3 regions of the Pseudomonas sp. S3_A09 genome follow, and region 2 is predicted to be linked to each of the others. Evidence: predicted binding sites of a transcription regulator. Region 2 holds the regulator's gene; each other region holds the start of a gene.

Region 1 (9,929 bases), 1.1 Mb from region 2:
CCGGCAAGTACCCGCAACAGGCTGGACTTGCCCACACCGCTGGGGCCGAGGATCGACACCACTTCGCCTGGCTGCAAGTGCAGGTCAAAGCCCTGCAACACCGGCCCACTGGCATACCCCAGGCAAATCCCCTGGGCGCTTAATACGGCATGTGTCATAGGTTGGCCTGACGCTGCAGCTCAGTACGCAATTGCACCAGGCTTGGGGTCACGATCGGCACAAACGCCGACTCGCGCCACCGCCGCGCAAAACCACTGCCGTGCGCCGTGAGGTAGGCCTTGCCGCCGCTGGCTTGCAACTCCAATTGCACGGCGCTGGCGGCGGTCTCCGCCAGGGCGATGCGCAGCTTGAACAACGGCACCGGTTCGGCGGCAAAACGTCCGGCGCGCAGACCGCTTTTCAAATCGCTGACCAACTGATCCAGGGTCGCGCGCAGGGTTTCCAGCTCTTCGCGAAGCACCGTGCGAGTCGCGCCCAAATGGTTGGCGACTTCCGCCAGGGAACGACGCGTCAATCCGATGGACATCCCGCACTGCAAGCCCAGAAACGCCGGACGCACCGCTGGCAGGAATTTGCGTGCGTCTTCATGCAGCAACCAGTCGCGGCTCAGCTCCACGCCTTCCAGATCCAGTGCGGCCGTGTTGCTTGACTGCAAGCCGAGCAGATCCAGGTCGCCAGAACGCTGCAAGCCCGCCACCGAGTCAGGGATCGCCAGGATAAACGGCGCGCCACCCTCCGCCAGCTCGACGGCGGCCGCCGCGACAAAACCGCTCCTGCGCAGGTTGGTCACCCAATGCAGGCGGCCGTTGAGGGTCCAGCCATCGTTGGACGGTTCGGCGCTGATCTGCAAGGTCTCGATGCCCGACAAGAACTTCATCGCATTGGATAGCCCCGTCGCCCCCGCCAGCTTGCCGCTGAGCAAATCCGGCAGCAGCTGTTCACGCAGCCGCGCATTCGGACTGTGGAGCAAATATTCGATAAACGAGCGCTGGCCCCAGCACACGAATGCCGCCGCCAGGGAATGACTGGCAACGTTGGCAATGGCTTCCACCGCCCCCGCCACATCGCCGCCCAGGCCGCCCAGTTGAGTCGGTACGCCGATGCGCAATACGTTGGCCTCTGCCAGCCGTGGCAGCACTTCCTGTGGATCGCAACTGCCCACGTCCAAGGCTTGCGCCTGGACATCGAGCCAACGGCTCAAGATTGGGTCAAGCATTCCTGTTTCTCCTTTTGCAGCAGGTGGACCCACTTCAGCTTGCCGGTTTTTCCCAACGGTATTGCGCCAGCTCCGGGTTCAACGGGGTACGCGCAAACACGTTAGCGAAGTTGCACAGGGTGGCCAGGCTCACACCCAGGATAACCTCCAGGGCCTGGCCTTCGGTGTAACCGGCGGCGCGGAACGCTTCGAAGCCTGCGTCACTGACATCGCCACGGGTGGCGATCACTTCACGGGTGAACGCGGCGAGTGTCTCATAGCGGGCGTTGGGCAGTTCGCCGCGCTGGCGCAGGGCGTCGATGACCTCTTCAGGCAGTTTGGCTTTGTTACGCGCCACCGCAGTGTGGCCGGCCACGCAGAAATCGCAGCCGTGGGTGGTGGCGGCAATCAGTTGCACCACTTCGCGATCGGCCAGGCTCAATTCGGCCTTGGCGTTCAAGCCGGAAACGGTAATGTAGGTTTCCAATGCAGCCGGGGCATTGGCCAACACCGCAAGCAGATTAGGAATGAAGCCGGAGCCCTTCAGTGCATTTTCCAGAAAAGGCTTGGCCGCTTCAGGCGCAGTTTCAAGGGTGAGCAAGGGTACACGGGACATGGAGGTGTCTCCTGATGGGTTCGTGTACTAAGTCTGTTGGTTATAAAAAATCGCCTCAATAGTCTAAAGTAGCGATTACTTGCTCTTGAGTCTTTCCCTTAGATGAATTCGTCCAGTGCACTTGTCGATTGGTTATTAGACAGCCTTGAACTCGACACCAGCCTGTTCCATGTGGGTCGCTACTGCGGCGATTGGCATGCGAGCACCCATGGCCTGGCGAGCGCGAGTTTCCACCTGATCGTACAGGGCCGGTGCTGGCTGCATATCGACGGCGACACCACAGCCCATCGGCTGGACAACGGCGATGCGGTGTTCCTGTTGCGCGACTTGGAATATCGCCTCTCCGGCGAACCCACGGCGGCGGGCGCGCAGGAATGTCCCCGCGTGCCAATGGTGCCCCTGGACAGCGCCGCCAGCGATGGCGTCGGCCTGGTGTGTGGTTTTTTTCACTTCCAGTCCGGTTTGTCAGCGATGATCGTCGACACCCTGCCCGCGTGGATCATCTTGCGTGCGGGCGATCCCTCACTGACCGCCGCACGCAACCTGTTCGAACTGATCCTGCAAGAATGCGAGCGCTTGCCTGCGCCCTCTTCCGCGTTGCTTGAACGGCTTTGCCACCTGCTGTTTCTGTACGTCCTGCGCCAACAGGTGCTGGACAACAGCGCACTGGGTGGCCTGGCCGCGCTGGCGCGGCAGCCGGCGTTTGCCGACCTGCTGGAACAGTTGATCGCCCGCCCGGCCGATGCCTGGACCCTGGAAAGCATGGCCGCCTGCACCGGGTTGTCGCGCTCGGCGTTTTTCAAGCGCTTCAATGAACTGTGCGGACAATCGCCGGGGCAGGTGCTGTTGATGATGCGCATGCGCCATGCCTGCCAGTTGTTCAAGCAGAACCAGACGGTGGCGGATGTTGCAGTGGCGGTGGGTTATCAGTCGGTGGCGGCGTTTACCCGGGCGTTTCACAAAGTGACTGGGCAACAGCCTGGCGCTTATCGCAAGGCACAGGCTTAGCGCCGCAACCCGGTGCCGGGCGTGGCGCAGAGTTCGACCAGCCAGTCCACGAACACCCGTACGCGCAGGGACAGTTGACGATGCGGCGGGTAGAGGGCCGAGAGCGCCATTTTCGGTACCGCCAACCGTGGCAACACCTCCACTAACGTCCCCGCGGCCAGTTGGCGCATGGCGTGATAATGCGGCGCCTGGATCAAGCCGAACCCAGCCTCGCAGGCCGCGAAGTAGCCATCGGAACTGTTCACCGCCAGGCCCTTTGGCAGGTTGACGGTCTGCCATTCGCCACCCACCTCGAACTCCAGGCCAAACCGTTTGCCACTGGCGCTGGAGACGTACTCGACCATCTGATGGTTGGCCAGGTCTTCAAAAGACGTGGGAACACCCCTGCGCTGCAGGTAGCAGGGACTTGCCAGGGTCAGTTGATCCATCATTGCCAGAGGCCGCGCCACCAGCGATTCATCCAGGGCCAGGCCACCGCGCAGCACGCAGTCCACACCCTCGCGGATCAGGTCCACGGGGCGGTCATTGAGGCCAATCTCCAACTCGATCTGCGGATACCGCGCGGTGAAGTCCGGCAATGCCGGGATCACGATCAAACGGCCGATGCCCGAGGGCATATCCACGCTCAAAGTCCCACGTGGACTCTGGCGGCTGGTGGAAAACACCGCTTCAGTTTCCTCAAGGTCCGACAGCAATTGCACGCAGCGCTGGTAATACGCGGCCCCATCCAGTGTAGGGCTGACCTGCCGCGTGGTGCGTTGCAACAGCTGTACGCCAAGGTGCGCCTCCAATTGCTTGATCAGCACCGTCACCGAGGCGCGGGGCAGTTGCAGGCTGTCGGCAGCCTTGGCAAAGCCACGCAGTTCGACGATCCGGGTGAACACGCGCATCGCGTTGAAACGGTCCAAACGCCGGCTCCTTGAGCTGATTATTTAGAAATTACGAACAGTGTTAGCGCTTTTAGCCGGTTTATCCCGATTTTGTCCAGCGTGACAATGCAGGCCTTCTCAACAAGGAGTTCCCCCATGCACACTCGCCAACTCGGTAACAACGGTCCCCTCGTCTCCGCCATCGGCCTCGGCTGCATGGGCATGAGCGATTTCTATACCCCCGGCAGCGACACGCGGGAAGCCACTGCAACGCTGCACCGCGCCTTGGAACTGGGCGTCAGCTTTCTCGATACCGCCGATATGTACGGCCCTCACACCAATGAACAATTAATCGGCAAAGCCATCGCCGGCAAGCGTGACCAAGTGTTCCTGGCCAGCAAGTTCGGCATCGTGCGCGACCCGGCACACCCGGCAGCGCGTGGCGTGGATGGCCGGCCGGAGTACATCCGCGAAGCCATCAACGGCACCCTGCAGCGGCTCGGTGTGGAGACGCTGGATTTGTACTACCAACACCGTATCGACCCACAGGTTGCTATCGAAGAAACCGTTGGTGCCATGGCCGAGCTGGTGCAACAGGGCAAAGTGCGCTACCTGGGCTTGAGCGAAGCCTCGGCCGCCACCCTGGAGCGCGCCCACAAGGTGCACCCGATCAGCGCCCTGCAAAGCGAGTATTCGCTGTGGAGCCGCGACCAGGAACACAACGGCTGCCTCGCCGCCTGCCAACGCTTAGGCATTGCGTTTGTGCCCTACAGCCCGCTGGGCCGTGGTTTTCTGACCGGCGCACTGCAAAGCCCGGACGACTTCGGCGCCGATGACTACCGTCGCTTCAGCCCGCGCTTCCAGGGCGAAAACTTCGGCAAAAACCTGCAGTTGGTGAAGCAGGTACAGGCCTTGGCAGCCGACAAAGGTGTCAGCGCCGGGCAACTGGCACTGGCCTGGGTATTGGCCCAGGGCGACTACATCATTCCGATTCCCGGCACCAAGCAGCGTAAGTATCTGGAAGAGAATGTGGCAGCCCTCGCGATCAGCCTCAGCCCGGCCGAATTGGCAACGCTGGAGGCGATCTTCCCCGTTGAAGCGACCGCCGGCTTGCGCTACCCGGAAGCGGTGATGGCCATGCTGGATATCTGAACGAGGGAGCGCCCTCAACAGGCGCTCGCTTTTCTTGCACGATCGTACCTCAAGCTCTTTCCACCCAGGCCGATAGCCCTACGAAGCTCTAACAAAGCCGCGTCGATAATAAACGCTTCGTAAGGACGACCCCATGCCCCCACTGCGCTCCATCCAAGCCCGCTATACCCTGTTCCTGGTGCTGTTCGTCCTGGTGTTATTTGTGTTGACCGTCGTGGGCATCGGCCAGTTGGTCGCCCCCACGCTGCGTCACACCGAAGAGCAGGTGGTGCTCAACCGCATCGCCGAGGTGGCTGAACAGATCCAGGGCGAGCTGAACAAGGTTCAGTCCCAGCAACGCAGCATTACCCAGACCGTCCCGTTGCTCGACAGCGATGCCATCGACAAGGTCCTGCCTGGCCTGGTCGACCAGTATGGCGAGCTTAAAGTCTTCGGTGGCGGGATCTGGCCGCTGCCTAACCAGCGCACACCGGGGCGCAACAAACACAGCACCTTCTGGCACCGCGACGCCTCGGGCAAATTGGCGGTGAATACCTTCTGGAACAGCGACCCCGCCCCCAACTACTACGACCAGAGCTGGTACAAAGGCGGCCTGGCCTCGCCACGCGGCCAGTGCGCCTGGGCCGCCGCCTACAAGGACGACGCCAGCCAGGAGCCGCGCACCAACTGCGCCATGGCCATCCAGCGCGACGGCGTGCCCTATGGCGTCGCCACCATCGACGTGACCCTGGGCTTTTTCAATGACCTGGTGGCCAGCAAAGAGAAAGACATCGGCGGGCAAATGCTGATCGTCGAAGGCGACGGCAAGATCATCAGCAACAGCACGCGTATCAGCAGCCCGGTGGTGCTCAAGAACATCAGCGAACTCACCGGCACCTCCGCGTTCGCCGCCCAGGTCAGCAAAGCCCTGGCCCAACGCGACCAGGCGCTGCAACGCAGCGAGTTCGACAACCAGGGCGTGGCCAGCACCTTTTATATGCGCCCGATCGCAGGCACACCGTGGTTCCTTGCCACCGCCCTGCCTACCGCGTTGATTACCGCCCAGCGCGATGACGTTCTCGGCACCCTGGCCCTGTTGCAAATCCCCATGGTGCTGTTGCTGGTGCTGCTCGCCGCGTATGCGATCCGTCAACTGGTGCAGCGCATGAAGTCGCTGAAAACCAATATCGACGCACTGTCCACCGGCGATGCCGACCTTACGCGACGCATCACCATTCGCGCTGAAGACGAACTGGGTGCCATCGGCCACTCGGTAAACCGCTTTATCGTCTACCTGCAGAACATGATTGGCGAAGTCACCCAAGCAACCGGCGCCATGTCGTCGAGCCTTGAGCAACTGCAGCGGACCTCGGCGCACACCAACCAGATCCTGGTGCGGCATGCCTCGGAAACCGACCAGACGGTCACCGCCATCACCGAGATGAGCTCCACCGCTGACACCGTCGCGCAAAACGCCGCCGAAACCGCCGCGTTCACCCAGCGTGCCAATGAGCATGCCGACCGTTCCCGCGTCGTCGTGGGTGAAGCGTCCAACAGCGTCAGCGCCTTGATTGGCGAAGTGTCCAGCGCCACCCACAGCGTGGAAAACATGCGCCAGGACGCGGCGCGCATTACCGAAACCCTTGGCGTAATCGGTGCGATCGCCGGCCAGACCAACCTGCTCGCCCTTAACGCCGCCATCGAAGCTGCGCGCGCAGGCGAGCAGGGTCGTGGATTTGCAGTAGTGGCCGACGAGGTCCGCGCGCTCGCCGCACGCACTCAGGCCAGCACCTCGCAGATCAACGAAATGCTCACGCGCCTGACTGCCGGCGTCAGCTCCTCGGTAGCGGCCATGGAAAACACCCAGGCCAGCTGCCAGTCGGCGGCGGATGCCACGGCGCGGGTGAACACCGGCCTGGATGAAATGGCCGGCTCTGTCAGCCACATCAACAACCTCAGCACCCAGATCGCCACGGCGGCCGAGCAGCAAAGCGCGGTAACCGAGGAGATCAACCGAAGCATGGTGCAGATCCGACAAATGGTCGAAGAGCTGGTGCAGAGCGGCCATGCCACCGAAACCAACACGCAAAGCCTGTTGGATGCGAATGGTCGGGTAATCGCGCTGATGGGTCGATTCAAAGTGCGCTGATAAACGGCTGAAACACTCCCGTGCAATGTGCGGGAGTGGGACTATTCTGACAGCTCCTAGTCGCAACACAGGAGGTGTGCCATGCGAGCTGCCGAGCAGGCGGTCCGTTTGGAGCGGATCAGTCAGGAACGCTTTATCAAGGCCCCCATCGATGCTGTCTATGACTATGTGACCCAACCGGATCGCTGGCACGAATGGCATCCCACATCCCTCAGTGCCGATACCGGCACCACCGGCTCACTGCCTGCGGGTGCGCGCTTCACCGAGTTCATCGACTTGCTGGGGATCCGCGTCCCCATGAGTTACCGTGTGCAGATCGCCCGGCGCCCTCGCGAATTCAAGACGGTGTTCACCTCCCTGGCCGTTGATGGTTCCATCCACTACTTCCTGCTGCCCCATCAGGGCGGCACGCTGTTCAAGCGGGTGCTGACCTACGAGACCGAGCTGCAATTGGCCACCTTGCATGAGCGCATGATCGAGTTGTCGGCCGTCGCCCTCGATCAGCTCAAACACCGGTTGGAAAACCCACCCTTCGTATAATTTGGAAACATTCCCACCGGCCAGGCGCTGGCTTGCCTGCGATGACAGCGTCATGATCGCCGCCATCCCAACGGCCATCTCCTACACGCGAGTTTCTATGAAAACCACATTGCGCCTGGCCCTGCTGTCAGCCCTCTTCACCACTACCCTGGCCCAAGCTGCCGAGCTGATCCCCATCGACGTGCACCGCGACGCCAACTGCGGTTGCTGCAAAAAATGGATCAGCCACCTGCAAAGCAATGGCTTTAAGGTCAATGACCACGTCGAAGCCGACATGAGCGCCGTCAAGCAACGCCTGGGCGTGGCGCCGCGCCTGGGTTCGTGCCACACGGCCGTGATCGACGGCAAGTTCGTCGAAGGCCATGTGCCTGCCGAACAGGTGCTGGCCTTGCGCAAACGTGACGACCTGCTGGGCGTCGCCGCGCCGGGCATGCCCATGGGCTCACCCGGCATGGAAGTCGAAGGCCGCAGCGAGGCCTATCAAGTCATCGGCCTGACCCGCGAGGGCAAAGACGTGGTGGCGGCTGAATACCCGGCGCAATGATCGCGGGCTATCTGGGGTTATTCTTCGCCGCCTTTGGCGCCGCGACACTGCTGCCACTGCAATCGGAAGCCGTGCTGGTGGGCTTGCTGCTCAGCGGGCATTACAGCCTGTGGCTGTTGCTGGGCATTGCCACGCTGGGCAATGTGCTGGGCTCGGTGGTGAACTGGTGGCTGGGGCGCTGGGTTGAGCACTTCAAGACACGACGCTGGTTTCCCGTCAGCGACAAACAGTTGGACAAGGCTCGCAATCATTACGAGCGCTGGGGGCATTGGACGCTGTTGCTCAGTTGGGTGCCGATCATTGGCGACCCGCTGACCCTGGTGGCTGGGGTGATGCGCGAGCCGTTATGGCGATTCCTATTGCTGGTGACCCTGGCCAAAAGCGTGCGTTATGGCGTCCTGGCTGCCGTGGCGTTGCAATGGGTGTTAATCCCCACTTAATCGTCTCGCAACAGCATCCGAGCACCCTTCTCGGAGCCCTGCCAATGCCCCTGACCCGCGCTTTTTGCATCGCCAGCCTGCTCGCCGCCACCGCCGCCCCGGCATTCGCCGCTACGTACGGTCCCGAGCTGCAAGGCTTTGAATACCCCTACCCGCTTCAGCATTTCGAATTTCAATCCCAAGGCGCGTCCCTGCAGATGGGTTATATGGATGTGCCCGCCAAAGGGCAGGCCAACGGCCGCAGCGTGGTGCTGATGCATGGCAAGAACTTCTGCGGCGCCACCTGGGAAAGCTCGATCAAGGCCCTCAGCGACGCCGGTTACCGGGTGATCGCGCCGGACCAGATCGGCTTCTGCAGTTCCAGCAAGCCCGACCATTATCAATACAGCTTCCAACAGTTGGCGACCAACACCCATCAGCTGCTGGAAAAGCTCGGCATTCAAAAGGCCACCGTCATCGGCCATTCAACCGGTGGCATGCTCGCCACGCGTTACGCGCTGATGTTTCCCGAGCAGACCGAGCAGCTTGGCTTGGTAAACCCCATCGGCCTGGAAGACTGGAAGGCACTGGGGGTGCCCTCCCTCACCGTCGACCAATGGTATGCGCGTGAGCTGAAAGTCAATGCCGACGGCATTCGAAACTACCAGCTCAACACCTACTACGTCGGGCGCTGGAAGCCCGAGTACGAGCGTTGGGTGGACATGTACGCCGGTCTGAGCAACGGTCCGGGGCATACGCGGGTCGCATGGAACTCAGCGTTGATTTACGACATGATCTTCACCCAGCCGGTGTACTACGAGTTCAAGAACCTGCAGATGCCCACGCTGCTGCTGATCGGCACGTCGGACAACACTGCCATTGGCAAAGACGTCGCGCCGCCGGCGGTCAAGGCCAAGCTTGGTGACTATGCCGTGCTGGGCAAACAAGTGGCCCAATTGATTCCTCATGCAACCCTGGTGGAATTCCCGGGCCTGGGGCATGCACCGCAGATGGAGGAACCGGCCCGGTTTCACACGGCGCTGTTGCAGGGCTTGAACGCGCTTTAATCCAACCTTTAACGAGGCACTCGTGAATGTCGGTACAGATCGCAGTCATTGATGATTGGCAGCATGTGGCCAGTGACGTGGTGAATTGGTCGGTGCTAGAGGCCGTGGGCCAGGTGCATTTCCTGCACGACTACCCGACGGACACCGCCACCATGATCGAGCGTTTGAAGGGTTTCGAGGTGATTTGCGTGATGCGCGAACGCTCGACCTTCGACAAGGCCCTGCTGCAAGGTTTGCCGAAGCTCAAGCTGCTGGTGACCGGCGGCATGCGCAACGCAGCCATTGACCTACCGGCTGCCAGGGCGCTGGGCATCACGGTATGCGGCACCGACAGCTATAAACACGCAGCACCGGAGTTGACCTGGGCGCTGATCATGGCCTCTACGCGCAA
Region 2 (9,929 bases):
CGGCTTTCCTGGGTATAAAAATCCACTTCCAGGATGCTGCGGATCGCTTCCGGCTCGGCCCCGTCCACCAGCAATTGCAGGCCTTTGCGCGCGTAGCTGTCCGGCTCGGCATCGGCCACGCCTTCCAGCCCCAGCAGGCCTTCCTTGCGCGCGGTGAGACTCCAGTTGACTACACGGTCGATGCCGCCCGGCAGGTCGACACGTGGCGGGAAGATGATCCACACCAGAATCTGCATGGCACGCTTGAACGAGCTCAGGGGCGATTGCAACAACGCAGCACCCACGGTGCCACCGATCACGATCAGCGCCGCCGGGCCGTTGGCCAAGGCACCGAGGTGGCCGCCTTCAAGGTAGTTGCCGCCAATGATCGCGACAAACGCCATGATGATGCCGATCAGGCTCAGGACATCCATCAGAGGCAGGCCTCCACCAGATGCTTGCCGATGTCGTCCAGGCTGTAGACAGCGTCAGCCAGGTCGGCCTTGACGATGGCCATGGGCATGCCGTAGATCACGCAGCTGGCTTCGTCCTGGGCCCAGATGGCGCTGCCGCCTTGCTTGAGCAGGCGCGCGCCTTCACGGCCGTCGGCGCCCATGCCGGTGAGCACCACCGCCAGAACTTTGTCGCCGTAGGACTTGGCCGCCGATCCGAAGGTGATATCCACGCATGGCTTGTAGTTCAGGCGCTCGTCACCCGGCAGGATTTTGATCGCGCCACGGCCGTCCACCATCATCTGCTTGCCACCCGGCGCCAGCAGCGCCAGACCCGGACGCAGGATGTCGCCATCCTCGGCTTCCTTGACGCTGATGCGGCACAGTTTGTCCAGGCGCTCGGCAAAGGCCTTGGTGAACGCAGCGGGCATGTGCTGGATCAGCACGATCGGCGCCGGGAAGTTGGCCGGCAACTGGGTCAATACGCGTTGCAGGGCAACCGGGCCGCCCGTGGACGTACCGATGGCGACCAACTTATAGGCTTTGCGCTTGGGTGCAGGCGAATACGCCGCCGCAGGTGCAGCCGTACGTACCGGCGGCGCCGCAGGCCGTGCAACCGGCGCAGGCGCCGGGCGACTATACGAAGAACTGGTGGGAGCAGCAGGCGCAGCAACGGGTGCTGGCGCAGGCGCACTGAACAGGCTACGACGGTTACTGCGCGAGATGCTGTGCACCTTCTCGCACAGCATCTGCTTGACCTTCTCGGGGTTGCGCGAGATGTCTTCGAAATTCTTCGGCAGAAAATCCACCGCGCCGGCGTCCAGCGCATCCAGGGTGACCCGGGCGCCTTCGTGAGTCAGCGAGGAGAACATCAACACCGGGGTCGGGCAACGTTGCATGATGTGCCGGACTGCCGTGATGCCATCCATCATTGGCATCTCGTAGTCCATGGTGATCACGTCCGGTTTCAACGCAATGGCTTGATCAATCGCCTCTTTGCCGTTGGTGGCCGTACCGACCACCTGGATGCTTGGATCGGCGGAAAGAATTTCCGAGACGCGGCGACGGAAGAAACCCGAATCGTCCACCACCAGGACCTTGACTGCCATAAACACTCCGTTAGGCGGGGCGGGCACTACCGCCCTGCCCCACCAGAATCAAATACGCCGAGCGGCGTAACGCTTGAGCATGCTCGGAACATCGAGAATCAGCGCGATCCGGCCGTCACCGGTAATGGTCGCACCCGACATGCCCGGGGTTCCCTGCAGCATTTTGCCCAAAGGCTTGATGACCACTTCTTCCTGGCCCACCAGTTGATCGACCACGAAGCCGATGCGCTGGGTGCCCACCGAAAGAATCACCACATGGCCTTCGCGCTGCTCTTCATGCTTGGCCGATGCCACCAGCCAGCGCTTGAGGTAGAACAGTGGCAATGCCTTGTCGCGCACGATCACCACTTCCTGGCCGTCCACCACATTGGTGCGCGACAGGTCGAGGTGGAAGATCTCGTTGACGTTGACCAGCGGGAAAGCGAAGGCCTGGTTGCCCAGCATCACCATCAGGGTCGGCATGATCGCCAAGGTCAACGGCACCTTGATGACGATCTTCGAGCCCTGGCCCTTGGTCGAGTAGATGTTGATCGAGCCGTTGAGCTGGCTGATCTTGGTCTTCACCACGTCCATGCCGACGCCACGGCCGGACACGTCGGAAATCTCGGTCTTGGTCGAGAAGCCCGGGGCGAAGATCAGGTTGTAGCACTCGCTATCGGTCAGGCGGTCGGCGGCGTCCTTGTCCATCACGCCACGCTTGACCGCGATATTGCGCAATATCGCCGGGTCCATGCCCTTGCCGTCGTCAGTGATCGACAACAGGATGTGGTCGCCCTCTTGCTCCGCCGCCAGGATCACTTTGCCGTTGCGGGACTTGCCCGAGGCTTCGCGTTCTTCCGGGGTTTCCACACCGTGGTCGACAGCGTTGCGCACCAAGTGGACCAGCGGGTCGGCCAGGGCCTCGACAAGGTTCTTGTCGAGGTCGGTTTCTTCACCCACCAGTTCCAGGTTGATTTCTTTCTTCAACTGGCGTGCCAGGTCACGAACCAGGCGCGGGAAGCGGCCGAAGACTTTCTTGATCGGCTGCATCCGGGTTTTCATCACGGCGGTCTGCAGGTCGGCGGTCACCACGTCGAGGTTCGACACGGCCTTTTGCATGGCTTCATCGCCGCTGCTCAGGCCCAGGCGCACCAGGCGGTTACGCACCAGTACCAGTTCGCCGACCATGTTCATGATGTCGTCCAGGCGTGCGGTATCAACGCGCACGGTGGTTTCGGCTTCACTGGCGGGTTTATCGGCAACCGGTGCGGCGGCGGCACGTGCCGGAGCAGGTGCGGCAGCCGGCGCAGGCTTGGCCGCTGGTGCAGGGGCAGGCGCTGCAGCTTTGGCGGCAACCGGAGCAGCCGTGGCAACCGTCGCCGCTGGGGCCACTTCGCTGAACTTGCCCTTGCCGTGCAGTTCGTCCAGCAGCGATTCGAACTCATGATCGGAGATCAGGCCGTCGCCGGCCGGTGCTGCACTGGCCGCAGCAGGCGCTGCGGCCGTGGCGGCGACTTCCGGCAAGGCGTCGGCCACGAAGGTGCCCTTGCCGTGCAGTTGGTCGAGCAACGCTTCGAATTCGTCGTCGGTGATATCGGTGTTGGCATTGGCGGTCGGTGCTGCCGGCGCTTCCGACACAGCGGCGGGTGTCACGGCGTCGGCCGCGAACTGGCCTTTGCCATGCAACTGGTCAAGCAGGGATTCGAACTCAGCGTCAGTGATGTCTTCGCTGGTTGGCGCGGCAACAGCCGCAGCCGGTGCTTCTGCCTCGGCCTTCACGGCACTGAGGGAGTTGAGCAACTGCTCGAATTCGCTGTCGGTCACATCCGGCTCGGCCTCAGCCACTGGCTCGGGTGCTGCTTCTGCTACCGGCGCAGCCGACAGGTCGGCGGGCTCCGCATAACGTGCCAGCGCAGCCAACAGTTCCGGAGTGGCCGCGGTGATCGGGGCACGTTCGCGGACTTCGCTGAACATGCCGTTGACCGCATCCAGTGCTTCGAGAATCACGTCCATCAATTCCGAATCAACGTGACGCTCACCCTTGCGCAGGATGTCGAACACGTTCTCGGCAATGTGGCAGCATTCCACCAGCTCATGGAGCTGGAGGAAGCCGGCGCCCCCTTTTACAGTGTGAAAACCGCGAAAAATTGCATTGAGCAGGTTCGCATCATCCGGTCGGCTTTCCAGCTCGACCAGTTGCTCGGACAACTGCTCTAAAATTTCGCCGGCCTCTACAAGGAAATCCTGAAGGATTTCTTCATCGGCGCCGAAGCTCATGTGGGTGCTCCTTAGAAGCCTAAACTGGATAACAGGTCATCAACATCATCTTGACCCGATACAACGTCTTCACGTTTATCGGCATGAATCTGCGGACCTTCACCCTTGGCGAGATGTTTTTTTGGATCTTTTTCCGAGAGGATCGCTTCGCGGTCATGTTCAATGCCGGCAAAACGGTCAACCTGGCCTGCCATAAGCACCAATTTGAGCAAGTTGCTTTCCACTTCGGTGACCAACTGGGTCACACGCTTGATCACCTGACCGGTGAGGTCCTGGTAATCCTGGGCGAGCAGAATGTCGTTGAGGTTGCTGGAAACCGTGCGGTTTTCCTGCTCGCTGCGTGACAAGAACCCTTCGACCCGACGCGCCAACTCACGAAACTCTTCAGCGCCGACTTCGCGGCGCATGAAACGGCCCCAGTCGTTGCTCAGGGCCTGGGCTTCGTTGGCCATACCGTTGACCAGAGGCGTGGCGTTTTCCACCAGGTCCATGGTGCGGTTGGCCGCTGCCTCAGTCAGCCTGACCACATAGGACAGGCGTTCGGTGGCATCAGTGATCTGCGAGATTTCCTCAGCCTGGGGCATGTGTGGGTCAATCTGGAAATTGACGATCGCACTGTGCAGCTCGCGTGTGAGCTTGCCCACTTCCTGGTACAGGCCGCGATCACGGGTCTGGTTGAGCTCATGGATCAACTGCACCGCGTCGCCGAACTGACCTTTTTCAAGGCTTTCGACCAACTGGTGAGCATGCTTTTTCAGGGTCGACTCGAAGTCGGCCTGCGATGATTCTTTATGCTCCATAGCTCCCCCGTGGCAGCATCAATGACCGATGCGGTCGAAGATTTTTTCAATCTTCTCTTTCAAGGCCAATGCAGTGAATGGCTTGACCACGTAACCGTTTACCCCAGCTTGGGCGGCTTCGATGATCTGCTCACGCTTGGCTTCGGCGGTCACCATCAGCACAGGCAGGCCGCGCAGCTTTTCGTCAGCACGTACGTGGCGCAGCAAGTCGATACCGGTCATGCCCGGCATGTTCCAGTCCGTTACCAGAAAGTCGATGCTCCCGCTGTTGAGGATCGGAATGGCCGTAATGCCGTCATCCGCCTCGACCGTGTTAGTGAACCCAAGGTCACGCAACAGGTTTTTTATGATCCGCCGCATCGTTGAGAAGTCATCAACGATGAGGATTTTCATGTTCTTGTCCAATTCGACCTCCAAGCAGTCTTAAACGCGCCCAGCACCTGGACGCGCCATTTCAATCAACAGGCATTACACAAAAAGGACTGCCGAGGGCACCACGGGTCGAACCCGCGAAGGCTGGTCGCCCTCACGGTCTCGTCTGCAGTGTCCCCACACTGCCTGTCAGCGCGCTCGCCACTCTCCCAAACGCCCCCGCAAGCGGGCTGCGCACTGGCTGTGCAACTGGCTGACCCGCGACTCGCTGACCCCCAGGACCTCACCGATTTCCTTGAGGTTCAGCTCTTCGTCGTAGTACAACGCCAACACCAGTCGCTCACGCTCCGGCAAATTGGCAATCGCGTCCGCCAACGCCCCCTGGAAACGCTCATCTTCCAGGTCACGCGATGGCTCCATATGAGCGCTCGCGCCGTCCTCGTGCAGCCCTTCGTGTTCGCCGTCCTGCAACAGGTCGTCGAAACTGAACAGGCGGCTGCCCAAGGTATCGTTCAAAATCCCGTAGTAATCGTCGAGACTCAATTGGAGTTCGGCCGCAACTTCGTGATCTTTAGCGTCGCGACCGGTTTTTGCTTCAATTGCGCGAATTGCGTCACTGACCATGCGCGTATTGCGATGCACCGAACGCGGCGCCCAGTCACCTTTACGCACCTCATCAAGCATCGCACCACGGATACGGATCCCCGCATACGTCTCGAAACTCGCGCCCTTGCTCGCGTCATATTTGGTCGACACTTCGAGCAGGCCGATCATGCCCGCCTGGATCAGGTCTTCGACCTGGACGCTGGCCGGCAGGCGTGCCAGCAGGTGGTAGGCAATGCGCTTGACCAAGGGCGCGTAGCGCTCGATCAACTCGCCCTGACTGTCACGGGCAGACCTCTTGTAAGCGTTGTAGCCAGTCGCTGTCATAGCACGGGTCCTGCGCTCGTCTGATGCACCAATCGCTCGACGAAAAACTCCAGATGCCCCCGTGGGTTGGCGGGCAACGGCCAGGTATCGACCTTCTGGGCAATAGCCTTGAACGCCAATGCGCACTTGGAACGAGGGAACGCTTCGTAGACTGCACGCTGCTTTTGCACAGCCTTGCGCACACACTCGTCGTAGGGCACTGCGCCGACGTATTGTAAGGCGACATCGAGGAAACGATCCGTGACCTTGGTCAACTTGGCGAACAGGTTGCGCCCTTCCTGCGGGCTCTGGGCCATGTTGGCCAAGACGCGGAAGCGGTTCATGCCGTAGTCACGGTTAAGCAGTTTGATCAGGGCGTAGGCGTCGGTGATCGAGGTGGGTTCGTCGCAGACCACCAGCAACACTTCCTGCGCGGCGCGCACGAAGCTGACCACGGACTCGCCGATCCCGGCGGCGGTGTCAATCACCAGCACGTCGAGGTTATCGCCGATATCACTGAACGCCTGGATGAGGCCGGCATGCTGCGCCGGGCTCAGGTGCACCATGCTCTGGGTGCCCGAGGCAGCCGGCACGATGCGGATGCCACCGGGGCCCTGCAGCAGCACATCGCGCAGCTCGCAGCGGCCCTCGATCACATCGGCAAGGGTATGTTTGGGCGTCAGCCCCAGCAGAACGTCGACGTTCGCCAGGCCCAGGTCAGCATCCAACAGCATGACGCGACGGCCAAGCTCTGCCAGGGCCAGGGACAAATTCACTGACACGTTAGTTTTCCCGACGCCACCTTTGCCGCCGGTCACCGCGATCACCTGTACGGGATGCATGCTGCCCATTTTATTTCTTTACCTTGTCTTGCTTAGACGCAGGCTACATGGCTTGGCCGCGTGAATCGCTTGCAGACCATCGATGTAGATACATTTCACGGTGTTCATCCTGCCCTCAACCGACCCGTTTTGCCGGGTTGTGATAAAGGTCGGCGAACATATCAGCCATCGCTTCCTCGCTAGGCTCTTCTTGCATTTGCACGCTGACTGCACGGCTGACCAACTGATGACGGCGCGGCAGATGCAGATCATCCGGGATCCGCGGCCCGTCGGTCAGGTAAGCGACCGGCAATTCATGACTGATGGCCAGGCTCAACACCTCGCCCAGGCTCGCGGTTTCGTCGAGCTTGGTGAGGATGCAACCGGCCAGGCCGCAGCGTTTGTAGCTGTGATACGCAGCGGTAAGAACCTGTTTCTGGCTGGTGGTTGCAAGCACCAGGTAGTTTTTCGATTTGATGCCACGTCCGGCCAGGCTTTCAAGCTGCATGCGCAATGCCGGGTCGCTGGCTTGCAGGCCGGCGGTATCGATCAATACCACGCGTTTGCGCAGCAGCGGGTCGAGGGCGTTGGCCAGGGACTGGCCCGGGTCGACGTGAGTCACCGATACATTGAGAATACGGCCCAGCGTCTTGAGCTGCTCCTGGGCACCAATACGGTAGCTGTCCATGCTCACCAGCGCGATATTCTGTGCGCCGTATTTGAGTACGTAACGGGCCGCCAGCTTGGCCAGGGTGGTGGTCTTGCCCATGCCGGCAGGGCCGACCATGGCGATCACACCGCCCTCTTCCAATGGTTCGATTTCCGGGGTAACGATCATCCGTGCCAGGTGGGCCAGCAACATGCGCCAAGCCTGGCGAGGCTCTTCGATTTCGGTGGTCAAGGCCAGCAGGTCGCGGGACAACGGGCCGGACAAGCCGATACGTTGCAGGCGCCGCCACAGGTTGGCCTGTTGCGGCTTGCTGCCTTGCAGCTGGTTCCAGGCCAACGAGCCAAGCTGCACTTCCAGCAGCTCACGCAGGCCATTGAGTTCAAAGCGCATCGAGTCGAACACCCGCTGGTCAACCGCAGGCGCCGGAGCAGGCGCAGCAGGACGTGGCGGTTCTTTGAAGGTCGGCTCGACCAGCGGCTCGGAAGCGGTCAGCGGCAGGCCGGCGAACAACTGGCGATTAGTGGTGGCATCGCTGTCGCCGCGCATGCTCAGTTCCGCCTGGGCCGAGACAATGCGTGAAGCAGTCTTGCGCAGCTCGTCTTCGAGCTCCATGTTCGGCACACGCGGCGCCAGGGCCTGGGGGGTGTAATCCAGGGCAGCCGTCAGCTCGACACCGCCGGCAATACGACGGTTTCCGATAATCGCGGCGTCAGCGCCCAGCTCATCACGAACCAGTTTCATGGCCTGACGCATATCGGCGGCGAAAAAACGCTTCACTTGCATAACCCACTACCCTCAGCCATTGGGGCCTACTGTCGCGACGATAGTCACTTGCTTGTTGTCAGGAATTTCCTGATAAGCCAAAACGTGCAAATTCGGTACTGCCAGGCGTCCAAACCGCGACAACATCGCCCGGACGGGGCCTGCCACCAGCAGAATCACCGGTTGGCCCTGCATTTCCTGGCGCTGTGCGGCGTCGATCAACGAACGCTGCAGCTTCTCAGCCATGCTTGGCTCCAGCAGAACGCCCTCTTCCTGGCCTTGTCCTGCCTTCTGAATACTATTGAGCAATATTTGTTCCAACCTTGGTTCCAAGGTGATCACAGGCAGCTCGGAGTCAAGCCCTACAATGCTTTGGACGATTGCACGCGACAATCCGACGCGCACCGCGGCCACCAGGGCGGCAGTATCTTGACTCTTGGCGGCATTGTTGGCGATGGCCTCGGCAATGCTGCGGATGTCCCGTACCGGCACCTGTTCGGCCAGCAATGCCTGCAACACCTTGAGCAACTGCGACAGCGACAGCACACCCGGCACCAGCTCTTCGGCCAGTTTCGGCGACGCTTTGGCCAGCAAACCCATCAATTGCTGGACTTCCTCATGGCCAATCAGCTCATGGGAGTGCTTGTACAGGATCTGGTTGAGGTGGGTGGCGACCACGGTGCTGGCGTCCACCACGGTGTAGCCGAGGGATTGTGCCTGGCTGCGCTGGCTGATTTCGATCCACACCGCGTCCAGGCCAAAAGCCGGATCTTTGGCGGTAATACCGTTGAGGCTGCCGAACACCTGCCCTGGGTTGATCGCCAGTTCGCGGTCTGGGTAGATCTCGGCTTCGGCCAGGATCACGCCCATGAGGGTCAGGCGATAGGCACTCGGAGCCAGGTCGAGGTTGTCGCGGATGTGCACGGTGGGCATCAAAAAGCCCAGGTCCTGGGACAGCTTCTTGCGCACGCCCTTGATCCGCGCGAGCAATTGGCCGCCCTGGTTGCGGTCCACCAGCGGGATCAGGCGGTAGCCGACTTCCAGGCCGATCATGTCGATCGGGGTCACGTCATCCCAGCCCAGCTCCTTGGTTTCCTGAGCACGGGCCGGGGATGGCAGCAGTTCCTGCTGGCGCGCGATCTCTTGCTGGGCCTGGACCTTGACCGCATTCTGCTTTTTCCAGAACAGGTAAGCACCGCCAGCCGCCATGGCTGCCATGCTCAGGAACGACACGTGGGGCATGCCCGGTACAATACCCATGATCGCCATGATGCCCGCCGCCACGGCCAAGGCCTTGGGCGAGGCAAACATCTGCCGGCTGATCTGCTTGCCCATGTCTTCGGAGCCCGAAGCACGAGTCACCATGATCGCCGCAGCTGTAGATAACAACAGTGATGGCAATTGCGCCACTAAACCGTCACCGATGGTCAGCAGGGCGTACACCTTGCCCGCATCGCCGAAGGTCATGCCATGCTGGAAGATACCCACGGCCATACCGCCGATGAGGTTGATGAACAGAATCAGCAGGCCGGCGATGGCATCACCGCGCACGAACTTGCTGGCACCGTCCATGGAACCGTAGAACTCGGCTTCCTGGGCCACTTCCAGGCGGCGCGACTTGGCTTGGTTCTGGTCGATCAGGCCGGCGTTGAGGTCAGCGTCGATCGCCATCTGCTTGCCGGGCATCGCATCGAGGGTAAACCGCGCGCTCACCTCGGAAATCCGCCCGGCGCCCTTGGTTACTACCACGAAGTTGATGATCATCAGGATCGCGAACACCACGATACCGACCACGTAGT
Region 3 (9,929 bases), 1.6 Mb from region 2:
TTGAAGTTGACCACACCCTGTTCCATACCGGTGGTATCGAACGCGATGCTGTAGCCGTATACGACCCAGAGGATGCTGATGAGGCCGGTGATCGCGAAACACTGCATCATCACCGACAGAATATTCTTGGAGCGGACCATGCCGCCGTAGAACAGCGCCAGGCCAGGGATGGTCATGAACAGCACCAAAGCGGTGGCGGTCAACATCCAGGCGGTGTCGCCGGAATTGAGGACTGGAGCAGCCACTTCGTCTGCCGCCATGGCCAGGCTTGGCATTACGATGGACAACAGGGCTCCGAGCCCTGCGAATTTACGCAGAGTCATATTGTTTTCTCCTGGGGCGTTGGGGTTTGGCGGCTTAGATTGCGTCGGTATCGGTTTCGCCGGTACGGATGCGAATAGCCTGTTCCAGATTGACCACGAAGATCTTGCCGTCACCGATCTTGCCGGTGTTGGCGGCCTTGGTTATCGCCTCGATAACCCGGTCAAGATCCTTGTCGTCAATGGCGACATCAATCTTCACCTTCGGCAGGAAATCGACCACGTATTCCGCGCCGCGATACAGCTCGGTATGACCCTTCTGCCGACCGAAGCCTTTGACCTCAGTAACGGTAATGCCCTGCACGCCGATCTCGGACAACGACTCGCGTACATCGTCCAACTTGAACGGCTTGATGATGGCAGTGACTAGCTTCATGAAAACTCTCTCCCGAATTGGTGGACTTGCCCCAGGAAAACAAACCCGTCTCAAGTCTAAGCGCAGTGCCTGGCTTTGTAACGCGTCGTCGCCTCGGCATTTGCCTTTGCGACGCCAGCGAACCACTGGTGACGAAACCTGTACCCCTGATCCGTCGGCGCACTGCATTCGTCACAGCGACTGCATCAGTGCATGGGTCATGTTCGTCTAAGCAGAAACCTTGCCAGCTCCGTAAAAATCACTGAAATCAGTCCTTTGCCCACTTATCCCCACCTGCGAGGCTTTTGGGCGACGGCAATGCGCACAAAAACAGTGCGTAGCCGCCCGACCCTCTGCGCGAAAAGCGTGCGCCCGCCGTCGTGAAAAAGACTATAGACGCTGCGTGATACACTGCCGGCCAACAGTTTTCCGGAATATTTCCCATGCTCGCGCCCAAAGACCTCCTCGACGCCCTGAGCGGCCACGCCTCTCGCCTGTTCAGCGGTGACACCCCATTGCCCCGCAATGAAATCGAAAGCCAATTCAAGGCCTTGCTGCAAAGTGGTTTCAGCAAGCTCGACTTGGTGAGCCGCGAAGAATTTGATAGCCAGATGGTGGTACTTGCCCGCACGCGTGCGCGGCTGGAGAGCCTGGAGGCAAAAGTCGCGGAACTGGAAGCGCGATTGACGCCAGCGGGCGAATAACCGGCATCAACCGGTCCCTGTGGGGCTTGCCGGCCCTCGACCGGCGCCTGCTGAAAATACAATTCAGCTTTTTACTGGTGGTGCTCGGTGGCCGCTGCAACCAACTCGCCGTGGCGTGGTGGGCCTTGCAGGAAACCGGTTCCGCCGTCGTCTTCGCCAACATGATCGCCTGCTCCATCGCGGCGCAGGTGCTGGCCCGCCCTCTGCTGGGATGGCTGGGCGACAAGTACAACAAGATCCTGATCCTCAGGCTGGTTTCCCTGACCAGCGTGTTGACCGCGCTGTTGATGTTTTTTCTGTCTGCGACGCAGCTGTTCAACCCCTGGAGCGTCGGCGCCCTGATGCTCATCAGCAGTGCCGTCGCCGGTGTGCGCGAGCCGCTGCAGTCGTCGATCATTCCATTGTTTGCGCGTGACGATCAGGTCTCACTGGCCGTGCGCACCAAAAGCATGCTGTCGTCCATTTCCAACCTGCTCGGGCCAGCCATGGCCAGCGCGTTGATTTTCAGCTTCGGTACCCCGCTGGCGTTTGCCGTCGACTTCATTGCGATGCTTGGCGCGGCAGTGTTGATCGCATCCATTCCACTCCACCTCGGCGCCAGCGCCCCAGATGAACCTGAACCGACCTCCAGCGGCTGGCGCATGATTTACTCGGGTTTCAAGGCGGTCTATGGGGTGAAGGTCGAGTTCTACCTGGCTCTTGTGGCGATGCTCGTCAACTTTGCCCTGTTTCCATTTTTTACCATCCTGCTGCCGCTGTACGTGAAGACAGTTATCCACTACCCGATCACCTACCTCGGCCTGCTGGATGCGTGCTTCGGCCTGGGCATCCTGGCGGGCAGCTACACGATCACCGGCTGGTTGACCCAACGGGTACCCCGCGACCTGTGTGTCGCGGCAGGCTTTGCACTGTTGGGGGGCAATATGTGGCTGGCCGGCGCGCTCTCATCGATAGTCGTCGTGCCCCTGGCGTTTTTCTGTGGCGGGGTGGGCCTGATGCTGATCAACATTCCGACCTCTGCCGTGAGATTACTGGCGACCCCCAAGCAGCACCGCAACCGGATCTTCGCCACCGTGTCCTTTCTGTCCGCGGCAGCCAGCCCGCTGGGCAGTTTCGCCATGAATGGCCTGATCGCCAACCTCGGTGTCACCCTGACCATCACGTCGCTGGGGGCGATGGTGCTGGGGTTGTCACTGCTGGTGTTCCTGATTCCCGATTTCCGCACCTTCATGCGTGCCCCGGACACCCAACTCAACGGCGCCTATCTGGATAAGTATCCCAACGCCTTTGCACGTTGATACGTCCTGTAAAAGTCTGATTCGTTGCCCATGCGTTCCCTCGACTACCTTTGAGAAACCGCAGGAAGCGGCCTCAATTCTTCAAGGAACGAGCATGTCCCTCGCCATCGTCCACAGCCGTGCCCAAATTGGCGTCGAAGCTCCCGCCGTCACCGTCGAGGTGCACATGGCCAATGGTCTGCCGTCCCTGACACTGGTGGGTTTGCCGGAAACGGCGGTCAAGGAAAGCAAGGACCGGGTGCGCAGCGCCATTCTCAATTCTGCCCTGCAATACCCGGCCCGCCGCATCACCCTGAACCTGGCGCCTGCCGACCTGCCCAAGGACGGCGGGCGTTTTGACCTGGCGATTGCCTTGGGAATCCTCGCGGCCAGCGTGCAGGTGCCGGCGTCGATGCTCGATGAGGTGGAATGCCTGGGAGAATTGGCCCTGTCCGGCGAAGTGCGGGCAGTGAAAGGCGTGTTGCCGGCAGCATTGGCGGCGCGCAAGGCGGGGCGCACCGTAATCGTGCCGCGGGCGAATGCGGAAGAAGCCTGCCTGGCGTCGGGGTTGAAAGTGCTCGCCGTGGATCACTTGCTGCAGGTGGTGGCACACCTGAACGGACATCAGCCTATCGAGCCCTACCAATCCGACGGATTGCTGTATCTGAACAAACCTTACCCGGACCTGAGCGAAGTACAGGGCCAGCTCGCCGCCAAGCGCGCACTGCTGATCGCGGCGGCGGGGGCGCATAACCTGCTGTTAAGCGGCCCGCCCGGCACCGGCAAGACATTGCTCGCCAGTCGCCTACCGGGTTTGTTGCCACCGCTGAGTGAGCAGGAAGCCCTGGAAGTGGCGGCGATTCAATCGGTCGTCAGCGTGGCGCCACTCAGTCATTGGCCGCACCGACCGTTTCGCCAGCCGCATCATTCGGCGTCGGGCCCGGCGCTGGTGGGAGGCGGGTCAAAGCCGCAACCGGGAGAAATCACCCTGGCCCATCACGGCGTGCTGTTTCTGGATGAGCTGCCGGAGTTCGACCGCAAAGTATTGGAGGTGCTGCGCGAGCCACTGGAATCAGGGCACATCGTGATTTCCCGTGCCCGCGACCGCGTGAGCTTCCCGGCCCGCTTCCAACTGGTCGCCGCCATGAACCCCTGCCCATGCGGGTACCTCGGCGAACCCAGCGGACGTTGTCGCTGTACGCCGGAGCAGATCCAGCGCTATCGCAACAAGCTCTCCGGGCCGCTGCTGGACCGCATCGACTTGCACCTCACTGTGGCGCGAGAAACCACTGCGTTGAATCCTACCCAGCAGGCAGGCGATAACACAGCCGAGGCGTCGGCACGGGTCGCCCAGGCCCGCGATCGCCAACAACAACGCCAAGGCTGCGCGAATGCTTTCCTTGATCTGCCGGGGCTACGCAAGCACTGCAAGCTGGCGAAGGTCGACGAATGCTGGCTGGAAAACGCCTGTGAGCGGCTGACGCTATCCCTGCGCGCAGCCCATCGGCTGCTCAAAGTGGCACGCACCCTAGCCGACCTTGAGCACACCGATAGCATCAACCGGGCGCATCTGGCGGAAGCGTTGCAGTATCGGCCCGCGGCTGTTGGCTAGGGTGACTGTGGAAAGTCCAGCAGCAACCGCGCCACTTCCATCACTTCATCCAAGGCCGCTTCGGCCGACTCCGTGGAGGGCTGGAGCATCAGGTCGTCGGCGTAGCCCATCGCCACTGCAAAGATTTGGCGGGCAGCGCGTTGTGGCGAGTCACAACGCAGGACATTGGCAGCGACACCTCGCTCGATCACTTCGGCGAGCATGCCTTGCCATTGAGCATTGATCACCAGGTAAGCCTGGGCCATTTGCGGGTCTTGCATCGCTTCGTCCCAGGCATCCAGCCACAGCGCCCAGCCTGCATCGGCGGTGCTCGGAAGGCAGTCACGCAAAAAACCCACAAAGGCATCCAGCGGGGGGGCTTCTGCCAGAGGCGCCCGTACTTCGTCCAACTGCTCATTGGCAAACCGCACGAAGGCTTCGCGGCGCAGCTCCTTCCAATCACTGAAGTAGTGATAAACGTGGCTACGGGACAGCCCGGCATGTTCGGCCAGGTCGCGGGTGGACACATCGGCAAACCCCTTGCTGCGAAACAACTCCAGGGCGGCGGCGATGATCTGGTCTTTACGGTCGATACGCGACATGGCAATTCCTTTCGGCACCGGCAGATAAGCGGCGCTTGCTTTTTGAGCGATCGCTCAAGGATACTTGAGCAGTCGCTCAATAATAGCGTCTATCATCCCTTTGGTGCACCCATGACATCCGTCACGCCTCAAATCCTGATCGAAGAAAGCAAGAAAATCGGCCAGCAATCCGCCGGCCAGACCCTCAAAGCGATCGCCAAAGCCTATCCCGGCAAGCTGTTCGGCACGCTGTCATTGGTTGCATTGGAAAATGCCCTGCTGCTGGCATACCCGTTGTTTGCCGGGTTTGCGGTGGATGCAATCATTCGGGGCGATGCCAGCAACGCTCTGTTCTACGCCGCCGTGGTCCTGGCGTTCTGGGTCGTCGGCGCGGCACGCCGGGCGCTGGACACCCGAACCTTCACCCGGATCTACGCCGACCTGGCGGTGCCGGTGATTCTGAACCAGCGCCTGCAGAATCACAGCACCTCCAAGTCAGCGGCACGGGTGGTGCTCGCACGAGAGTTCGTCGACTTCTTTGAGAAACACGTGCCGATCATCGCCACGGCGCTGGTATCGATTATTGGTGCGGCGGTGATGCTGATCGTGATCGAGCCCTGGGTCGGTCTCGCGTGCCTGGGCGCACTGGTGCTGTGTATCACGCTGTTGCCGCGCTTTGCCCAACGTAACCAAGCGCTGCATGAGCGCCTGAATAATCGCTTGGAAAAGGAAATCGGCCTGGTGGAAAAAGTCGGTGCGCCGACCCTGCGACGCCACTACCAGGTGCTGTCTCGCCTGCGGATCTGGCTGTCAGACCGCGAGGCCGCTGCGTACCTGTTTCTCGGCACGCTGGCTGCCTTGCTCTTCGTGGTCGCCATCAGCCAGTTGGCCTTGTCCCCCGCAGTCAAGGCCGGTCATGTGTATGCGGTCATGACCTACCTGTGGACCTTCGTCACCAGCATGGACGAAGCCCCTGGCATGGTCGACCAACTGGCGCGCCTCAAAGACATCGGCAAGCGCGTGGACCCAGGGCTGGGCGACCGCTAGGTCTCAACGAAACCGATCCACTTCATGCCGCAGGCCCGCCGCCAGGGTCTCCAGTTCCTTGGCCGTGATCGCCAGGTTCGACACCACCTCGCGCTGCTCGCTGTTGGCCAGCGCAATGCTCTGCAGGTTGCTGCTGAGCAAAGTCGCGGTGCTGCTCTGTTCCTGGGTGGCGGTGGTGATCGCAGCGAACTGCTGACCGGCCGAGCGGCTTTGCTCGTCGATACGCGCCAGGGCCGACGCCACATCGGCGTTGCGCGACAGGCCTTCCTGCATCAATACGTTGCCGCGCTCCATGGTGCTGATGGCGTTGCCGGTTTCCTGCTGGATGCTCTGGATCATCCCGGAAATTTCGTCGGTGGCCTCACGGGTACGCGACGCCAGGTTACGCACCTCATCAGCGACCACGGCAAACCCACGACCCTGCTCACCTGCCCGTGCGGCTTCGATGGCGGCGTTGAGTGCCAGCAGGTTGGTTTGTTCGGCGATCGAGGTGATCACGCCGACGATCCCGCCAATTTCCTGGGAACGCTGGCCCAGGGTGTTGATCACCGTAGCCGTGCTGTTGAGCGCGGCGGCGATGTGTTCCAGGGACGACGACGCTTCTTGCATCGAGTTGCGCCCGATACGGGTTTGCTGGGCGTTTTCCTGGGCGAGGCGTTCGGTGCTGCCCATGTTATCGGCGATGTTCAGCGACGTGGCGCTGAACTCTTCCACTGCACCAGCCATGCTAGTGATCTCACCGGACTGCTGCTCCATGCCCTCATAAGCACCACCGGATAACCCAGACAACGCCTGGGCACGGCTGTTGACCTCTTCGGCTGCCTTGCGGATATGCGAGACCATGGTCGACAGCGCTTCACCCATCTGGTTGAAGCTGCGCGCCAACTGGCCGATTTCGTCATGGCTGGACACATTCAGGCGTACGCTCAAGTCCCCCGCACCCAGGGCTTCGGCCTGGCGCACCAGGTCGCCCAACGGCGCCAACTTGCTACGCAGCAACCAGACCGTTGCGCCGACCGCCAGCAGCATGGCAAGCACGCTGCCGATCACCAGGCGGATGCCGACGTCCCAGGTCACCGAGCGAATCTCGGCCTTGGGCATGCTCGCGACAACTGCCCACGGCCCGCCGTCGAAGGGCACAGAGACGCTGTAGAATTCTTCGTTCTTGTCCGCCCAGAAGCGACCTTTGCCTGGTGTTTTGGCCAGGTCCAACATCACTGGAACCGCCTGGTCCAGCGCCTGCACGCCAGCCGGGGGCACCAGCCAGCGCTTCTGCTCGTCCAGCAGGGCCAGGGAGCCGGTCTGGCCGATACGGAAGCGCTTGAGATTCTCGAACTGGGCATTCTGCGCATCGGTGTAGTCAAAACCGATGAACAGCACGGCGATGACCTGACCGCTGCTATCACGCACGGGGCTGTATTGGGTCATGTAGGAGCGGTCGAACAATACCGCCCGGCCGATGTAGGTCTGCCCGCTGAGCACACGCTGATAAGCCGGGCCTTGGCGATCCAGGACCGTACCGATGGCGCGGTTACCATCCTGTTTGGTCAACGACGTGCTGATGCGGATGAAGTCTTCGCCGCTGCGTACAAACACCGTGGCCACGCCGCCGGACATCTGCTTGAACTCATCCACATCCTCGAAGTTGTTGTTCAACACCTCGCTGCCCAGATACAGGCTCGGGGTCTGCACACCGGCCACGGTCACTGGTTGGTCTGCACGCACACTCAAACCGGCACCAAAACGCTTTTCGAACAGCCCGCTCAAGCGCTGGGTACTCTCGCGCAAGGTGCCGTGGAAGGTGTTGAGTTGATCGGCAAGCAAGCGCGCCTCGCTGGCCAGGTGTTCCTCGCGGGTGGCGAGGTTGGCGGAGTCGAGGGAACGCAGAGCAAACACAGTACTGCCGCTGATGACGACAGCCAGAATCACGGCGAGTGCGAGGCCTAGCTGTGAGGCTATCCGAGCGCGAGGTTGAGTCATGAAGGCTCCTGGCCGAGGCCAGGATCATCCTGATCTCATAGCGTTGCTCGGCAAATTATCTGGTGGGAAACGTTGGTGCACGATTGTTCCAACACACCTTCTTCGGCTGGGCGAAGCAATACTTGAGCGAATCACAGGGGTATCACGCAAACGATTGCACGAACGCTCTGCAACCACTCAATCGAGACGTTCGACTGAAGGCAACGCCATCGCCTTGACCTCCGCCTGGAGAAACTCCGCCAAGCGCCGCAGCCGCTCACCGCCGGGGCGGGTCTTCGGCCACACTAGGTAATAACTTTCACCACTGGCTACGGCTGTTGGCCAGGGCAGGCTCAATCGGCCCTGGGCCACGTCTTCGGCCACCATCAGCAGGTCACCCATGGATACGCCGTAACCCCGCGCAGCGGCGATCATGCCCAGTTCTAGGGTATCGAACACCTGCCCGCCCTTGAGCGACACCTGGGATGACAAGCCCATGCGCTCCAGCCAGTTGCGCCAATCACGACGGTCAGGCGTGGGGTGCAGCAACTCGGCGGTGGCCAGGCGCTCGACATCCCAGGGTCCATCCTCCAGCAGGTTGGGGGCGCCCACCGGAATCAGCAATTCCGGGAATAGATAACTGGCCTCCCAATCCGCCGGAAAATGGCCGTAGCTCAGCAGCACGGCGCAGTCGAAGGGTTCCTGGTTGAAGTCCACCTCGTCCACACTCATCCAGGCGCTGGTCAGTTGCACCTCATTGCCGGGCTGCAACGCACGGAACCGGCTGAGCCGCGCCAACAGCCAGCGCATGGTCAGGGTGGACGGTGCCTTCATGCGCAGGATGTCGTCTTCGGCATTCAAGGTATGGCAGGCCCGCTCCAGCGCGGCGAAACCTTCGCGCACACCAGGCAACAACAGACGCGCCGCCTCGGTGAGCTGCAAGGTGCGGCCGCTGCGCTGGAACAGGCGGCAGGCGAAGTGATCTTCCAATGTGCGGATGTGTCGGCTCACCGCACTTTGCGTTATAGACAGTTCCTCCGCCGCACGGGTGAAGGAATTGTGCCGCGATGCCGCCTCAAACGCGCGAAGGGCATAAAGGGGAGGAAGGCGACGTGACATTTGGCAAGCTCCTACAAGCAATGCCGTAACGTACCAGATTCATCAGGCATGAGTTTTAGTCATGTGAACGATCGCATTTATCCCTTTGTGCAATGCGCTGAGAGCGCCGAGAATCAACCCTCCCTCAACCCTTCGACTATTCGAGCGTGATGATCATGCAGCATCCGGCACGTACCGAACTCTGGGCCATTCTGCGGCTGTCAGGGCCGTTGATTGCCTCACAGTTGGCGCACATGCTGATGGTGCTGACCGACACCCTGATGATGGCGCGCCTGAGCCCCGAAGCCCTGGCCGGTGGCGGCCTGGGCGCGGCAAGCTATTCGTTCGTGTCGATTTTCTGCATCGGCGTGATTGCCGCCGTGGGCACCTTGGTGGCAATCCGTCACGGCGCGGGGGATATCGAAGGCGCCACCCGCCTGACCCAGGCCGGACTGTGGCTCGCCTGGCTGATGGCCTTGGCGGCCGGCTTGCTGTTGTGGAACCTCAAGCCGCTGCTGCTGCTGTTCGGCCAGACCGAGACCAACGTGCACTCGGCGGGGCAATTCCTGACGATCCTGCCGTTCGCCCTCCCGGGTTTCCTGAGCTTCATGGCCTTGCGCGGCTTCACCAGCGCGATTGGCAAGGCCCAGCCGGTGATGGTGATCAGCCTCGGTGGCGCGGTGGCCAACTACCTGCTCAACCATGCGTTGATCGAAGGCATGTTCGGCCTGCCGAAACTGGGCCTGATGGGCATCGGACTGGTCACGGCCGTCGTCGCCAATGGCATGGCGTTGGCGCTGATGTGGTACATCCACCGCAACCGTACCTATGCGGCGTACCCGTTGAGCACCGGCCTGCTGCGCCTCAATACCCAGTACCTGCGCGAGCTGTGGCGCCTGGGCCTGCCGATTGGCGGCACTTATGCGGTGGAAGTCGGGTTGTTCGCGTTTGCGGCGCTGTGCATGGGCACCATGGGCAGCACGCAGTTGGCGGCGCA

The links. Region 2 encodes FliA, which starts transcription of late flagellar genes. Its sites were predicted from a motif close to CTAAAGTTTNNNNNNNNNNNGCCGNTAA; they were not measured.
Region 1: a site for FliA is predicted at 4,889-4,916, ahead of AB4N92_RS27115 (methyl-accepting chemotaxis protein). Genes of this name have one in related genera too.
Region 3: a site for FliA is predicted at 7,955-7,982, ahead of AB4N92_RS11295 (methyl-accepting chemotaxis protein). Genes of this name have one in related genera too.

Annotation. Positions count from the first base shown of each region.
Region 1 is NZ_CP162752.1:5,824,885-5,834,813, forward strand. It holds gene AB4N92_RS27085 (ABC transporter ATP-binding protein) at 1-158, opposite strand, end outside; gene AB4N92_RS27090 (acyl-CoA dehydrogenase family protein) at 155-1,216, opposite strand; gene AB4N92_RS27095 (carboxymuconolactone decarboxylase family protein) at 1,251-1,811, opposite strand; gene AB4N92_RS27100 (AraC family transcriptional regulator) at 1,914-2,819, shown strand; gene AB4N92_RS27105 (LysR family transcriptional regulator) at 2,816-3,727, opposite strand; gene AB4N92_RS27110 (aldo/keto reductase) at 3,845-4,840, shown strand; gene AB4N92_RS27115 (methyl-accepting chemotaxis protein) at 4,974-6,968, shown strand; gene AB4N92_RS27120 (SRPBCC family protein) at 7,050-7,508, shown strand; gene AB4N92_RS27125 (DUF411 domain-containing protein) at 7,606-8,052, shown strand; gene AB4N92_RS27130 (YqaA family protein) at 8,049-8,492, shown strand; gene AB4N92_RS27135 (alpha/beta fold hydrolase) at 8,537-9,538, shown strand; gene AB4N92_RS27140 (D-2-hydroxyacid dehydrogenase family protein) at 9,565-9,929, shown strand, end outside.
Region 2 is NZ_CP162752.1:777,757-787,685, forward strand. It holds gene AB4N92_RS03705 (flagellar motor protein) at 1-413, opposite strand, end outside; gene AB4N92_RS03710 (protein-glutamate methylesterase/protein-glutamine glutaminase) at 413-1,540, opposite strand; gene AB4N92_RS03715 (chemotaxis protein CheA) at 1,589-3,796, opposite strand; gene AB4N92_RS03720 (protein phosphatase CheZ) at 3,808-4,596, opposite strand; gene AB4N92_RS03725 (chemotaxis response regulator CheY) at 4,615-4,989, opposite strand; gene fliA (RNA polymerase sigma factor FliA) at 5,158-5,898, opposite strand; gene fleN (flagellar synthesis regulator FleN) at 5,895-6,728, opposite strand; gene flhF (flagellar biosynthesis protein FlhF) at 6,835-8,151, opposite strand; gene flhA (flagellar biosynthesis protein FlhA) at 8,164-9,929, opposite strand, start outside.
Region 3 is NZ_CP162752.1:2,359,692-2,369,620, forward strand. It holds gene AB4N92_RS11260 (ammonium transporter) at 1-323, opposite strand, end outside; gene glnK (P-II family nitrogen regulator) at 358-696, opposite strand; gene AB4N92_RS11270 (accessory factor UbiK family protein) at 1,119-1,379, shown strand; gene AB4N92_RS11275 (MFS transporter) at 1,406-2,677, shown strand; gene AB4N92_RS11280 (YifB family Mg chelatase-like AAA ATPase) at 2,772-4,268, shown strand; gene AB4N92_RS11285 (TetR/AcrR family transcriptional regulator) at 4,265-4,849, opposite strand; gene AB4N92_RS11290 (ABC transporter six-transmembrane domain-containing protein) at 4,961-5,875, shown strand; gene AB4N92_RS11295 (methyl-accepting chemotaxis protein) at 5,879-7,855, opposite strand; gene AB4N92_RS11300 (LysR substrate-binding domain-containing protein) at 8,033-8,953, opposite strand; gene AB4N92_RS11305 (NorM family multidrug efflux MATE transporter) at 9,103-9,929, shown strand, end outside.